4 regions of the Ornithinibacillus jepli genome follow, and region 1 is predicted to be linked to each of the others. Evidence: riboswitches for the same ligand, from Rfam matches in the RefSeq annotation. Region 1 holds a riboswitch; each other region holds the start of a gene.
The links. A riboswitch is a leader RNA that binds a small molecule or an ion and turns the genes downstream of it on or off. The one in region 1 is predicted to bind cyclic di-GMP.
Positions count from the first base shown of each region.

Region 1 (3,543 bases):
CTGGTACTACATGAATCCCGTCTGCTATTAATTCCGCACGTAATTCTTCCAACAAAAATGCCGCACCAACAACCCCAATATCACGGTGATGAATACCGTTCATCGCATTACATAGATGAGTAACTTGCTTTACCCCATGTAATACTGCTTTTTTCATTCCATTAAAATTTATAGCAGTATGACCCGCAGAAACATTTATCCCCTGCTCTGCTAAGTATCGGATAAACGAACCGTCCTCATCATGTTCTGGTGCCATGGTAATTGTTTTAATTTTATTGTTAGCAATCGCCTGCCATTTATCAAACAATACTTTATCTGGTCTGTGAATATGCTCTAAAGGTTGTGCGCCTTTTCTACTTTCCTCAATAAATGGTCCTTCTAAATGGATACCGAGAACCTCAGCAAAGCCTTCTTTTATTTGATAATCTGCTATATTTTGGAGTGCCAGTTCAATATTCTCTTGAGACTGTGTGATTGTAGTAGCTAAGAAACTAGTGGTTCCTTCTTTTGGCAGTACCTTTGCTATATTATCTAATGATTCTTCTGTTCCATCCATAACATCTGATCCATTTGCACCATGAATGTGGCCATCAATAAATCCCGGTACAGCATTTAAGCCTCCTACATCCATAATCTTAAAATGACTTGGATAACTATTCGGTATTTCTTTTTCTCGAAAAATTGCTTTAATCTTACCTCGTTCTATTAATAAACTACCATTTACTAATACTTCTTTCTCTAAGTATACGTTTACATTTCTTATTAATAGTGATGTATGATCCATTCTGTATATTACCTACCCTTCAAAATACAATTACAAAGTAGCATAAGGCTATAGAGTTGTCCAGTTAAGGGCGATGTTACGGCCTACGCATAGAGGAGCTATTCCAAAAGAATAGCTCCTCTTTGATCACCAATTAATTTACAATACGTTTCTCCTCTTTGAATGCTCCTTGATCACTTAACTCTTTAATCAGTGTTTGAATTAGTTCATCAGATGAACGTATTTTATTTTTTTCAGTATCATCAATAACTCTCTTCATCATATTCTTAAAAAACTCACGTTCAACCATTACATTACCGCCTTGACCTAGTGTTTTGATATTATTGAAACCTATCTTATCACAAAATCGATGCCTTTTTGACCACAATTCTATTAAATAATTTTTACAAACGTTTTTTTAGCCAATTTAATAGAATGAAGCAAGCTATTATAGCTCCAAAGCCATCAATTAATACATCTCCATAATAAGGCGTTCTATTTGGTGTGAATCCTTGATGTACTTCATCAATAATAGCATATGCAAATGCGATTGAGAATGAGACAACTAGAATTTTTTGTAAATTCCATTCTAATGTCTTTCGTAAAGCTATCGTAATAAGAATTGTTAAAATAAAGAAAGAACCGAAATGGGCTCCTTTCCGAATGAAAAACTCTATAAATCCATTTTCTCCTAAGGCAGCAATACTAACTTCTGACTGATTATAATAAAAAGAAACCCAACTAAGATAGGGTCTTATAAATGAAAAATCAATTACACCTGTAAGATACGGTTTTATATCCTGTTTCTCATAAGGTGTTGATGAAGAAATAAAAATAATTGCCATCCATATAATTGGTAAAAACCAGTACTTAAGTTTACGAATCATCATTCCACCATACTTGTCTAATGTTTTTTCACAATGATACCACAAAAATAAAAAACCGCAGTTTGGCCCACGGTCTTAGTTTTGATTTTTTCTCCATTTATTAAATTCAAGAAAGTTTTTAAATTCCTCTTTAGAAACACCGGACTCCATAGCCTCTTTGACTATTTTAAGCCACTCGCCATCTAAATCTTCTAGTTCAACTGCGTCATTTGTATTAATTAACTCATTAACAGAGACACCTAAAACCGCGCTTATTTTCTCAATAAACTGGATTGATGGATTCGATTGGAGGTTACGTTCGATTGAACTTAAGTAAGATTTTGCGACATTCGCTTTTTCTGCGAGTTCCGATATTGACATTTTCTTTTCTTTACGTAGTTGTTTAATTTTTTCTCCGATCAAGTCGACTCACCTCTTTCAAGCGAAATTATACCACATAATAGGTGAGCAGTTCTATATAAAGTACAAAAATACACCAAAAGTCTTATGTATGTTTCTTGGCTTCAGCTAGAAATAGACGAACTTCTTCTAAAGTTATCCCTTGCTTTTTTGCCTCCTTGATTAACAAGATCCACTCATAGTCTAAACTGATCTCTTTTTCCACTTTATTCAAATCCCCATCCCCCATAGTTATCTATGCAATCCAGCCATCCAAGAATGGACCTGTGATTTTGCGTCCCCACCTTTCAATGGGTTTGCCTTTGTATAGATGGTATTATATTCTAATTATATTATACTAAAGAACTAGTACTTCATGTGTGTCTTGTTTTGTCAGAATGTAACTAGTTTTGTACGAGGAGTTTGCAGAAATAATACTTTTAATGATAATTTATACCTTACTAATCCGAGCTTTTCTCTTTCTTTTCGAAATTAATGAGATAAGTATTCCCGCAATTAGTAAACAAGCACCTATAACTAAATAATTAAACATATTTGATGCTGTATTAGGAAGCTGCTTACCTCCTGTATGATCATCACCGGTATTGATGACACCGTCTACCTCATCATTTGCTACTGGATTCTTATCGCCATTTTTTGGGTCTTCTGGATCTATAGAGTTTTCACTACCTTCTGCAACAAACGTAAGTTTAAAACTTGTACTAAGTCCCTGGAATTCATTACCTAAATGTTCAGGGAAACGAAGCGTAATGGTTAACTTCTCACTTTCAGTTGCTTCAAGTAATCTCTTAGGCAGTACGTCAAATTCAACTAGTTTTCCATTATAAATGGAACTGTCCTTATCCGTAATTTCTAATAGAAGTTCGTTAAATAATTTTTCGTCCCCTTCATTACTAATGCTCATCTGATAGGAGAAGTCCTGCTTTCCATTGTTTTTAATAGTAAGCTCTCTCGGAGCCCAATCCCCTGGTTTCATATTACTAACCTCAAATAAAACATCTGTTGGCGATAAACTAATATCAATCTCGGAATTTCCAGCGGAAACATTCGCATAGCTATTAACTGGGCCCATTACGATTGCAAAACTAAACATACATAAGATACTTACAAATAATATCCGTTTCACTTGATTGCCCCCTTTTCAGGCAAGATTTATATGTTGTTTAGAAATTATGTCAAACTACTATTCTCTTCTTTTACGCTTTTTTCTTTTGGCACATCTAATTCTTTGATTGCTCTCCATATTGTTATTGCAGCATAACCAAGTAAAATAACCCCTGGTATTAATAATAGAAAAGCACCATTTTGGGACTGTGAAAAATTAATAAAGTATCCTAGGTATGGAATTGTAAAACCTGTATATTCCGCCACCACATTTTCAGAAAGAACTGGGTTTAGATCCTCTGCATCATTGTTATCCCCTTTTGTTCTATACATAATGTTGCCACCACTATCTACAACTTCAGTAACTCTATGTGTAATTAACTTCCCATC
Region 1 is NZ_JBFEGG010000003.1:326,106-329,648, reverse strand. Features, by position in the region: gene nagA (N-acetylglucosamine-6-phosphate deacetylase) at 1-784, opposite strand, end outside; gene AB1K81_RS13380 (hypothetical protein) at 918-1,073, opposite strand; gene AB1K81_RS13375 (VanZ family protein) at 1,168-1,650, opposite strand; gene AB1K81_RS13370 (helix-turn-helix domain-containing protein) at 1,726-2,052, opposite strand; gene AB1K81_RS13365 (anti-repressor SinI family protein) at 2,135-2,254, opposite strand; cyclic di-GMP riboswitch class I at 2,285-2,360, opposite strand; gene AB1K81_RS13360 (TasA family protein) at 2,480-3,175, opposite strand; gene sipW (signal peptidase I SipW) at 3,220-3,543, opposite strand, start outside.

Region 2 (3,543 bases), on a different contig from region 1:
CGTTGGAAATGGATATAAAAAGACTTCTTCAGGAAGACCTTATTACGCAAGAAGCTGCTGCTCCTTTTATTCGTGAAGGGAGTTACTAGTTATGGAATTTCAATATACTGGTAAGAACCTATCAGGAGAAAAAATTAAAGGGAAGATTAATGCTAATTCAAAAGAGGAAGCCTTAATGCTACTTCAGAGTAATGGTCAGGTTGTCATTGAAATTAAAGAATCAACCATTTGGAATAAAGATATAACGATTCATCGGAAAATAAATCATAAAGATCTTGTTATCTTTTTAAGGCAGTATGCCACGTTAATTCATGCGGGTATTTCGATATCAGATGCAACGAAAACGATGATAAAACAGTCTGAAAGTATAGTATTAAAAAATGCTTTAACCGATATTGAAAAACAACTTGAAAAAGGACAAGCATTATCGAAATCAGTAGAAAGACATCCTAAAATTTTCCCACCTTTGTTAATCAATATGATTCGTGCTGGCGAGGCAAGTGGTAAGCTAGACGAAATTCTTAATGAAATGGCAGATTACTTTGAAAAAGAGTATCGAAACCGCCAAAAAGTTATTTCGGCTTTAATTTATCCTAGTATTGTTGGTATTGTAACATTATTTCTTACGGGATTTTTATTAATTTTTGTTGTTCCCCGGTTTATAGGAATGTTAAATTCGTTTGGTGGAGATATTCCTCCGTTTACACAGTTTATTTTAAATTTAAGTGATTGGTTAGCAAGTTACTGGTGGGTATTCATATTACTGATTACTATCGGGAGTATACTTTATAAGTACTTCCTGCAAAGGGAAGAATTTGCGTATCGTGTGGATATTATAAAAATGAAATTCCCTTTTCTAGGAACTTTAGTCCATAAAAGTGCTTTAGTTCGTATGACACAAACATTGAGTACACTAGTAAATAGTGCAGTACCTATTTTACGTTCAATTGAAATCACGGAAAGAGTGGTGGGAAATCGAGTGATAAATAGAGTACTTGGAGATTCTAGAAGAGCTTTAGAAGTAGGAGAATCCATTACAAAGCCGATGGAGGGGCATTGGGCGTTTCCGGCATTAATCATACAAATGATTCAAATCGGTGAAAAAACAGGTACTTTAGATAAAATGTTACTGAAAGCCGCAGAATTTTATGAAGAAGAAGTAGAACAGCTATCAAGTCGCATTAAAACATTAATTGAACCAATAATGATTATTATTTTAACCATTATTGTAGGAAGTATCATAACAGCTGTGGTAATTCCGATGTTTTCATTGTTTGAAACCATTCAGTGATAACTTTAAAAAGTCGACGTAATGATTCATGATAACAGTCCACCAGGGATAATAAGCATGGATGGAGGTATTGGTTATCGCAATGGATTAAAAATGGTTTAGGTAATTTTTGAGTTATAAATAGTCAATTAAGTAAGGGTTAGTATAATATATTTTTTACTCGATTTTTATCAGACAAGCAATATATTTTGTAGAAAAAAAGAAACTGATGACGTATAATTAATCTAGGACTTATGTAGGGTACGATGAAGAGCTATCTTTATTTGGGCACTTGGATAGCTAAGAGTGAGTAGTGCAACCGTCCTACACTGTTTATAAAATGATATTTATAAAAGGTGGGGAATAAACATGAGGAACTATTTAAAGAAAGTAATGAAGAAGGAAAAAGGCTTTACATTGGTAGAGTTGTTAGCAGTAATTGTTATATTAGGTGTTATTTTAGCGATTGCTATTCCTAGTGTTGGGAATGTGATTAAGAATGCCCAAGAAGATTCTCGTGCTGCTAGTGTTAAATTGATTGAAAATGCTGCAAGATTAGCAGACATTGCTGGGGACTGGGATCTAGTTGATGATAACGATGATGGAGTTTTATCAGTAACTGAATTAAAGAATGCGGGGTATTTAGAGGATGAACCTGTAATTCCTGGTACAGATGATCCTTATGCCGGAACAGTTGATAAAAACTATGTTTATTCTGGTGAACCAACTTCTTAATGATGAAAAAATATATCGAAAAAATTATTTTAACAACGCCCATGCATGAAATCTGCAGGGCGTTTGTTTAATATATATTATGAAAAGTTACCTAAAATAGGAGAGTTTCAGTTGGAAATACTATTTACTATTTTCTTTTTAATTTTTGGACTGATTTTTGGTTCGTTTTACAATGTAGTCGGCTTGCGGGTCCCTATACATGAATCTTTTACAGAAGGAAGGTCGATGTGTCCAGGCTGTAAGCATTCTTTATCGTGGTATGAACTTATCCCTGTTTTTTCATACATATTTTTACTAGGTAAATGTAAGCGCTGTGGTGAGAAGATATCGATACTTTATCCGATAACAGAATTAGCTACAGGATTTTTGTTTGTTTTAAGTTACCTTACTTTTGGATTGTCTATAGAATTAATGATTTCGCTACTGTTATGTTCTATGTTAGTTATTGTCTTAGTTACGGATATAAAGTACATGCTAATCCCGAATAAAGTACTTCTTTTCTTTTTACCTATATTTATTATCCTACGAATAATCGAACCTCTTACCCCATGGTGGTCGTCCATAGTTGGAGCGTTCATCGGTACTTCAATTATTGCGATTATAATTCTAGTAAGTCATGGGGGAATGGGTGCTGGTGATATGAAACTGTTTGGGGTATTAGGAATTGTATTAGGGGTGAAACATGTTTTACTTGCCTTTTTCCTTTCCTGTATTATTGGTTCAGTAGTAGGGGTTCTTATGCTTTTACTAAAAGTTATTGAGCGTAAACAACCTGTTCCATTTGGTCCTTATATCGTCATTGCAACAGTCATTACATATTTTTATGGTGATCAATTAATTAACTGGTATTTTAATATCCTCTAATGGCAGGTGAAACAATGGGATTATTTAAGAAAAATAGAGTCAATATTGTGATTTCAAACCGAGCATTACGTTATACATACTATAAAAATGCCAAAAATACTTCCCTTACATTTGGAGAAGAAGAGTTGCCTATTGGGGTAATGAAAGACGGAAGAGTAGAGTCAAGAGTTGCTCTTGTAAAAATAGTAAAGAAGCTTGTCAAATCTCACAAATGGAGTGGAAGTAATATTTACTTTTGTGTTCCAGATGATACGGTAGTGATTCGTCAGCTGCAAATACCTGTTACATTAACTATGAATGAAGCGGTTAGTTACGTTAAAACTCAGTTAGGTACTAGTATCTATTTGCCATTTGAAGACCCTTCTATCGCTATTGAATTTTTGGAAGAGGAAGACGAAAAGAGAAATTTGCTTCTATTTGCATATCCAAAAGAGAAAATTATCGAGTTTGAAGGTGCTTTTAAGGAAGCAGGTCTTAAGTCTAAGGCAGTAGACCTTACTTCACCATCAGTTTATAGGTATTATTACAAAAATCGTCAAGAAAAGGCTGATGGAGTTTTACATATTCACTGGAATTTAGATGCATTGTCATTAACTACTTATCGTCTAGACAAAGCGATATTTACAAGATACATGAGTAATGAGGTATATGAAGAAAAACAGGAATTAAAAGAA
Region 2 is NZ_JBFEGG010000001.1:1,467,667-1,471,209, reverse strand. Features, by position in the region: gene AB1K81_RS07680 (type IV pilus twitching motility protein PilT) at 1-89, shown strand, start outside; gene AB1K81_RS07675 (type II secretion system F family protein) at 92-1,291, shown strand; cyclic di-GMP riboswitch class II at 1,521-1,604, shown strand; gene AB1K81_RS07670 (competence type IV pilus major pilin ComGC) at 1,640-2,005, shown strand; gene AB1K81_RS07665 (prepilin peptidase) at 2,117-2,869, shown strand; gene pilM (type IV pilus biogenesis protein PilM) at 2,884-3,543, shown strand, end outside.
Region 2: it holds a riboswitch for cyclic di-GMP, as region 1 does, so the genes downstream of both, AB1K81_RS07670 (competence type IV pilus major pilin ComGC) here and AB1K81_RS13365 (anti-repressor SinI family protein) in region 1, are expected to answer to the same signal.

Region 3 (3,543 bases), on a different contig from region 1:
AAAATGGGGTAGTGGAGCTCCATGAAGGTATAACAGAATTAAGAAATTCTACTAGTGATTTGCCAGAACAAATGAATAAAGAAGTCGATGAGATGATATCTGATTATGATAAGTCAGATTTTGAACCTGTATCCTTTGTTTCTAGTAAAAATGAAAAAGTAAATTCTGTACAATTTGTGTTTAAAACAGATAGTATTAAATATGAAGAACCAAAAGTGGACGAAGAACCTACAAAAGAGAAAAAAGGATTTTGGGAGTTGTTTTTAGATTTATTTAGATAAGAAGAAGGTGTCAAGTATAGCTTAACAGCAATACTTGACACCTATTTTTTGGTTTGAACTATATAATTTTGACGATAGAATTCGGATTTATTAGTAACAATTTCCTGAACAAGTATTGTACTCAAACCTCTAATAAAAGTGTTACGATAGAATTTAGTATTAAAATTTTGGAGGAAACATCATGCAACAACAAGGATACTTTTACAACTTTTTAGAACCGGTTTCTCAAGATTTAGCATTTGTAGCAAAACAGTTAGAGAATAGTATTTTTACAAGTCCAAGAGTTGTCCTAACCCACTCAAGGATTTTTATTGAACATATTTTACAGAAAGTAATGGAGATGGAAAAGCTTCCTACCATTCGTAAGGGGATGCTTATGGATCAAATTAATATACTCGATGAGAAAGGTTATCTTACTGAGGAAATTCGAGATTCTCTTCATTATGTGAGAATGCAAGGGAATCAGGCTGCACATGATCCGAGGAAATTTCGTTATTCTGAAGCTTTATTATGCTGGGAAGCAATTTACATCATTGTAAAATGGTATGTGGAAGTCTATGCTTCTCATAATATCGAAGTTCCGGAATATCAGGACCCGTCTCCACGGAATCAACAAACGTTTGACATACAAGAGCTTGTATTTAAATTAGATGCGTTAGAAGCACGATTATCCGCTGCTTTTACTAAACGTGAAGGGGAAGAGGTAGGGAGAAATACTATTGTAATAGATGAAAAAATTACTGATACTCTCCCTGGAAATACTTCAATTCGTATTATTTCTTATAAGAGTGACTCAATTGAAATTCCGTATTTCCTTCGTGATGCATTTCTACTTCCACAACGTTTTCCAAGGTCAGAAACGTTTTTAATTAGGCTTGGTGCTGAGCAGCATGGAAGAATTATGAGTGAGCTTCCGAGTAACTTAGAAGGACTTTCCAAACATGTGAAACGGTTCTCGGAGAAGAATGAAGGACAATTTTTTGAAGAGCTGAAAATATTTATTGAGGAAGAGAAGATTCGTAGACAGATAGCAACCGATCGTCCCGGAGACCTATTCTTCTTTTTCAAGACGGATTACATTGTTGTAACAGAGGAGTTATCCTTAATTCCTTTAACAGAAAGGCATTTTACTGGTATTCCAAATCTATTAAGACAAATGCAGGAGGACCAGATTGAAAGAGTCGGTCAATTGCCGATGGAATTACTTATATTAGCAAAATATGATCGTGTAGGTATAGGGACGGTTGAAAGGTTATTTGAGCAGTTGAAGGAAATGCAAGGGGTGTAGGAAGGGGATTAGCTCTCCTTCCCTATTCTTTGGAACGGTAAGGTATCAGAGGGAATAATTCTATATACCCCTAAAAAAGGAATTATATAACAAAAAAATAATTCTACTAATTTAGTATGTTATGTTGTATATTTATAGAATAAATGATGAACGAAGATATCATCCGTTCCTCATTTGAAAAAGGCAAATCTATTGAAAGATAGAGACGCAAAGTTACAGACCTAAAGTTCTAGAAACTATGGTGGCTGAACCGCTGAAGAATGGAGAATGATGACCAATATAAGTCTAATTCTATATTCTTCCAATATCTTACTATATTTGGAGGGATTTTTTATGTTTACATTTAGTAAAAACTTTAGAAACGTATTTGTTTCCAGTGTTGTTGCAACGACTTTTGCAATTACTTTAGGAGTTGGCCCGGCTTTAGCCGAGGAAGGAACGGAAACAGAAGTAGAGGATATTGTTTCACAAGAAGAAGATACGAGTACAACTGAAACCGAGGTGATGGATCCTAATGCTGAGGATGAAGTAATAGAAGAAGCTGTTAAGGAAGAAACGGAAACAGATGAAGCTTCAGAGGAAGAGAAAGAAACTCTAGATGAAGAAGAGTCTCCATCCCTAATTCCTGGTGATTTCTTCTACTTCTTTAAAACACTTCGTGAAAACGTTCAGCTTGCATTAACATTTGATGAAGTGAAAGAAGCGGAATTACTTGCACAATTTGCTGAAGAAAGAATAAAAGAAGCTCAAGTTTTAATTGAGGATGGTCAAACTGACTTAGCACAAGAAATTCTTCAAAAGGCAATTGAGCAACAAGAACAAGCATTAGCAACCTATGAAGAAGCTTCTGAAACAGAAGATGTTGAAGATGAAGTAGAGGAATCTACTAATGAAGAGGTTGTTGAAGATGAAACAGTTGATCCAATTCGTGCTGAATTAGAAGAGAAAATGGCATCCAATTTACTTGCTTTAACTGCAGTACTTGAAAAGATTGAGAATCCTCAAGCTAAAGAATCAATACAAAAGAATATCGTGAAAGCACAAGAAAAGCTAGAGAAGAAAATCAATAAAAAACTGGCAAAACTTCAAGAAAAAGAATTAAAGGCTGACAAGAAACTTGCTGAGATTGATGAGAAATTAGAAGCTGGTGAAATTGATGAAAATGAATACCAAGAAGAACTTGCTGAATTAAATAAAGAGTTAGCCGAAGAGCAAAAAGAGCTTCTGGAAGAAGTAAATGAAGAGGCAGAAGAGACTATAAAGGATGTAAGTGAAAAAGGGAAAGAAATAGAGGAAAAGCATCAAGAACTGTCTGATCGTGATAAGGATAAAGCAGAGCAGGCACGTGAAAAGGCAGAAGAAAAGAAACGTGAAGAATTGAAGAAACAAGAAGAGAAGACAAAGGAAGCTGAAAAAAAGAAATGTGAAGAATTGAAGAAGCAAGCAGAAAAAGAAAAAGAAGAAGCAAAAAAGGCTGAAGAAAAACAACGTCAAGAAGCTGAAAAACAGCGTGAAGAGGCAAAAAAACGCTCAGAAAAAGTAGATAAAGAAACGGAAGACAAGCAAGAAAAAGCAGAAAAAGAGCGTGAAGAAGAAAGTGATGAATAGATAGAATAATTGAACCATTAGGGGGAGTGGATTATAATCTACTCCTCTTTTTTTATATTGAGAGCAATTCATTACGAATTTGGTAGATCCGGTAGATCCAAGACACTAGAAATATTTTATCCATTCTATAAAAACGGTAAATAACTAGTAACAAATATTATGGTGCTTTTCTTTCCAGACATGATAAAGGATTGAATTGAATATATATCGTGTAAAGGAGGGGATTCTAATTGCTATAAAAATTTTATTTTTTGGTGATCCTGGTATTGATGATTCACTAGCGCTAATGTATAGCCTTATTGATCCAACTTTTGAAATTGTTGGGGTAGTGACCAGTTATGGAAATGTGACCAAAGACCAAGCAAC
Region 3 is NZ_JBFEGG010000001.1:56,730-60,272, forward strand. Features, by position in the region: gene AB1K81_RS00275 (methyl-accepting chemotaxis protein) at 1-281, shown strand, start outside; gene AB1K81_RS00280 (DUF4145 domain-containing protein) at 463-1,569, shown strand; cyclic di-GMP riboswitch class I at 1,742-1,827, shown strand; gene AB1K81_RS00285 (DUF5667 domain-containing protein) at 1,903-3,177, shown strand; gene AB1K81_RS00290 (nucleoside hydrolase) at 3,374-3,543, shown strand, end outside.
Region 3: it holds a riboswitch for cyclic di-GMP, as region 1 does, so the genes downstream of both, AB1K81_RS00285 (DUF5667 domain-containing protein) here and AB1K81_RS13365 (anti-repressor SinI family protein) in region 1, are expected to answer to the same signal.

Region 4 (3,543 bases), on a different contig from region 1:
CGCGTAGATCCTCAGCATATAGTTCCATATCCACTGTTTTATAAAACACATCATATGCATCAGCTGTGGTTGAATCCCAAGAAATAGCCAAATCATTGTTTTCATCCAAGGAAACTAATAAGTTAGTTGGCCCTAGATTATTAATTGCATCAACACTAGCAAACTTATAAACTGCTTGATTATCTTCTACATAAACAATTATATTTCCAGCATCATTAATAATAGCATGTTCCACAGTAAACGGGAATGTAGCAAGATTAGTATAATCAGCTTTTGAATACACTCCTGTTGGCGATACGATATACTCTGCTGACGTAGCAATGACATCTTCATTAAAGTTATACTGAGTTATCATATCGGACTTAGAAAATTGATGTTCTGCATAATATAACGCTTCACCATCTAATAATAGTTTACGAGTTGGTAATGAAAAACTTTCACTAGAAGGCGTTAAGGTCAAATCTTCTATATTTAACGAATATAATTTTGAGCCAGTGGAGTTAGACTCACCAATATACACTAATTTATTTAAAGAATCATACGCAATATCTGGCTCACTTAAGATTTGATATTTGTTAGTTTGGATTTCTTCACCGACTCTAATTTCACTACCTGTACTTAAGTCAATTTGATAAACCCAAGTACTTTGATCTTCTGTTACATAGAACAATAATGATCCATCAGCCGCAATACGATATGGATTTTGTTTCGTGATAACGTTGGTCATACTTCCATCTGCTAAATTAATAACAGCTACAGAAGTACTTCCATAGTTAGAGACATATAATTTCCCATTAACTAAATCAATATCTGAAGGGCGAGAGCCGATGTACTGTGTATCTAAAACTTCCATAGTAAGACTGTCAATTGTGTACAGCACATTGCTTTCTAGTGAAATTGCATATATTTTTTTACTAGTTTCATCTAAAACCCAATCTGTCACACTTTGGTTAATAGGAAGCTTATAATTTTTAACTTCATAGACCTTAGATGTTAGTGTTGTAGGTAAGCTACTATAGTCTTTTTTATGTAGTGTCTTGTTGTATGAATCATATAGATATACTTCGGAATTTGCAGGCGCAAGGACTAAATCCACATCGATATCTAAATCGCTAACTTTAAAATACTCATCCTTGTCATATATTGCTTCTTTTGTAAAAACAAAATCTGCTGTTACATCAAGAACTGTGCCGGGATATGAAGTAAATTCATAAGTACCATTTATAATTGCTAAATCATTTTTATCAAAACTAATTCCGCCATAAAAAATTTCATCGGAATCCATTACAATATTTTTATCCTTGGCATTTACTCCATACCCTTCATCATATGTAGATTGAGAAAGAATGGAATAATCTGTTTGTGAAAGTTTATAGATGTTTGAACTTGTATGGCCCGATTCTGCGACATATAATACACCTGTTTCAGATGCTAGACTTGGTTCATAAAACGAATGTGCAATTGAGTCATTGTCCGGGTTCACCAGAGTAGTTTCCGTAGAGTCTATTAAATCCTTTTCTACGATTCTACTATGTTGGTCACTATTAGAATAATATAATTTGTTATCGATAACCGTTATACTATAAGGAGTACCCTCTAAAGTAATAGCTACTACTTCTAGATTAGTTAAATCTACCTTAACAACCTTGCTTTCTCCTCTAACTGCTATCCATAGTGTATTGGCATCTAACTCTAAATCACTTAAGTCAGTTCCAATTGCTAACGTGTTTGTGACTTCAAATGTAGCTCTTGAAATCACCTTTAGATTGCCTTGTGCAGTGATGGCATAGATATTTGTTTCATCATACGACCAATCTGTGATGTCCTCGGTTAATTTGATTAAATCACCTGTTTCGGTGACTTCTTGGGCATGTGTTAGATTTGGAGTATAGATATTACTTAACACTAATAACACTACCAGCATGCCACTGATGAATCTTCTCAAAAAATCCCCTCCCAATTAAAAAAACTTTGCACAACAAAAAAAGAGCAAAGCAGAACGGGATTTATTCGTTGGCAACCCGGCTGTCATAATACCCAAAAATAGTACCTTAGACCCGCAGCTTTGCGTCACTCTCTTTCGAAAGTTTTGCCTTTTTCTTTTTTGTGCTAGGACCATAATCCCATAAAAGGGAATGATTTGTCAAGATTTGTCGGAAAAATCTTGCAAAACACAATACATCAATTCACATGTTATTTATAAATTTATCCAATAATTCACCAAATAAAAGGCGTCAGTATCACTTTCCCAAAAAACTAAAATAGACTGATACCTAATTATTTATCCAGAGTTCGTTAAAGCGGAGAGCAGAAATGATAGGACATGTTGCCTATCTAGGTAGAGCAATTGCGTATAGTAATGGAGCTTAAGAGACTATGTACGAGGTAGTGTTCGTGATTATACTTATGGATCTGGTAAGAATGAAGAACATGCTGATACTCTAACTATTTCCAATCTAATCGTTGGAGATTCACCTGAAGATGTAGACACGGTAATTGCCAAGAAGGTTTGTTTAGAATATGAAGCATAATAGAGGAGTGGGACAAGGGACCTGTCCCCCTGTCCCAGTTATTCATTAATAGGGAGCTTCCACATTTGACCTAGTATTACACTGTATTGTTCTGGAGTTATTTTTACAAATCCACTTCCACTAGTAAATGTCATTTCACCAAAATAAATTTTTCCATCTACATTATAAAAGTCTACTCTAACATGCGTGAAACCCTGACAAAGCTTCTTTGCCAAGTCCACCATCAATTCAAAATTATTAGGTTTAGGGACTGGAAAATCTGTATTTTTAAACTGATGTTGTGTCCACTCTTGTAATTCCCAATTTAGGTTATATACATTTCTACGGCGGTCATTAAATCGATCGATGTCTACCCAACAATAATGAACCTCACCGTTAAAACATAAAAATTTAAAATCCTTTAACTCACCATTTGAATCTTCCATAAATGTTTCAGCAATTATTTTTGGTTTAATGTCCTTATAATGCATTTCAAATCCAACAAATGCAAAATTTATTTTCATCCATCGATTAAATTGCTTTTTTGCTTTAATTCTATCCAACTTATTTTTATCTTTTACAATTAAATTTGTCCCACATGCATTGTTTGTTTTTAATACAAATTGTTGCGGTAACAGTTCAAAATCAATTTCATCAAAATTATCCCACACTCCCAGTAAGGGAATTAAATATTGTTCTCCAATTGTATTCTTAATCCAATCCCGTACTTGATATTTATCTGTTAAAACTGCCTTCAATGGATCATTATCATATAGTTTCACCCATTGCATTTTTTCATTATATGTAGTTAAATTATTCCAATCTAAATCCTGTCCCATTCTTTTTTTATACATCTTAGCGAGAACAGTAGGGTATTTTTTTTCATTTAATGACTTGTAATACATATTTTTCAGATAGCGTTTGGAAAACTGAAGAGCAGAATAAAGATTATAAAGTCTTGGAAACTGAACAAATAATTTTCTTTTATCCACTTCTATTTCACCTTACTTTATATTTTTTTATGTACACTACT
Region 4 is NZ_JBFEGG010000007.1:33,602-37,144, forward strand. Features, by position in the region: gene AB1K81_RS17310 (S-layer homology domain-containing protein) at 1-1,945, opposite strand, end outside; cyclic di-GMP riboswitch class I at 2,013-2,104, opposite strand; gene AB1K81_RS17315 (ATP-grasp fold amidoligase family protein) at 2,570-3,502, opposite strand.
Region 4: it holds a riboswitch for cyclic di-GMP, as region 1 does, so the genes downstream of both, AB1K81_RS17310 (S-layer homology domain-containing protein) here and AB1K81_RS13365 (anti-repressor SinI family protein) in region 1, are expected to answer to the same signal.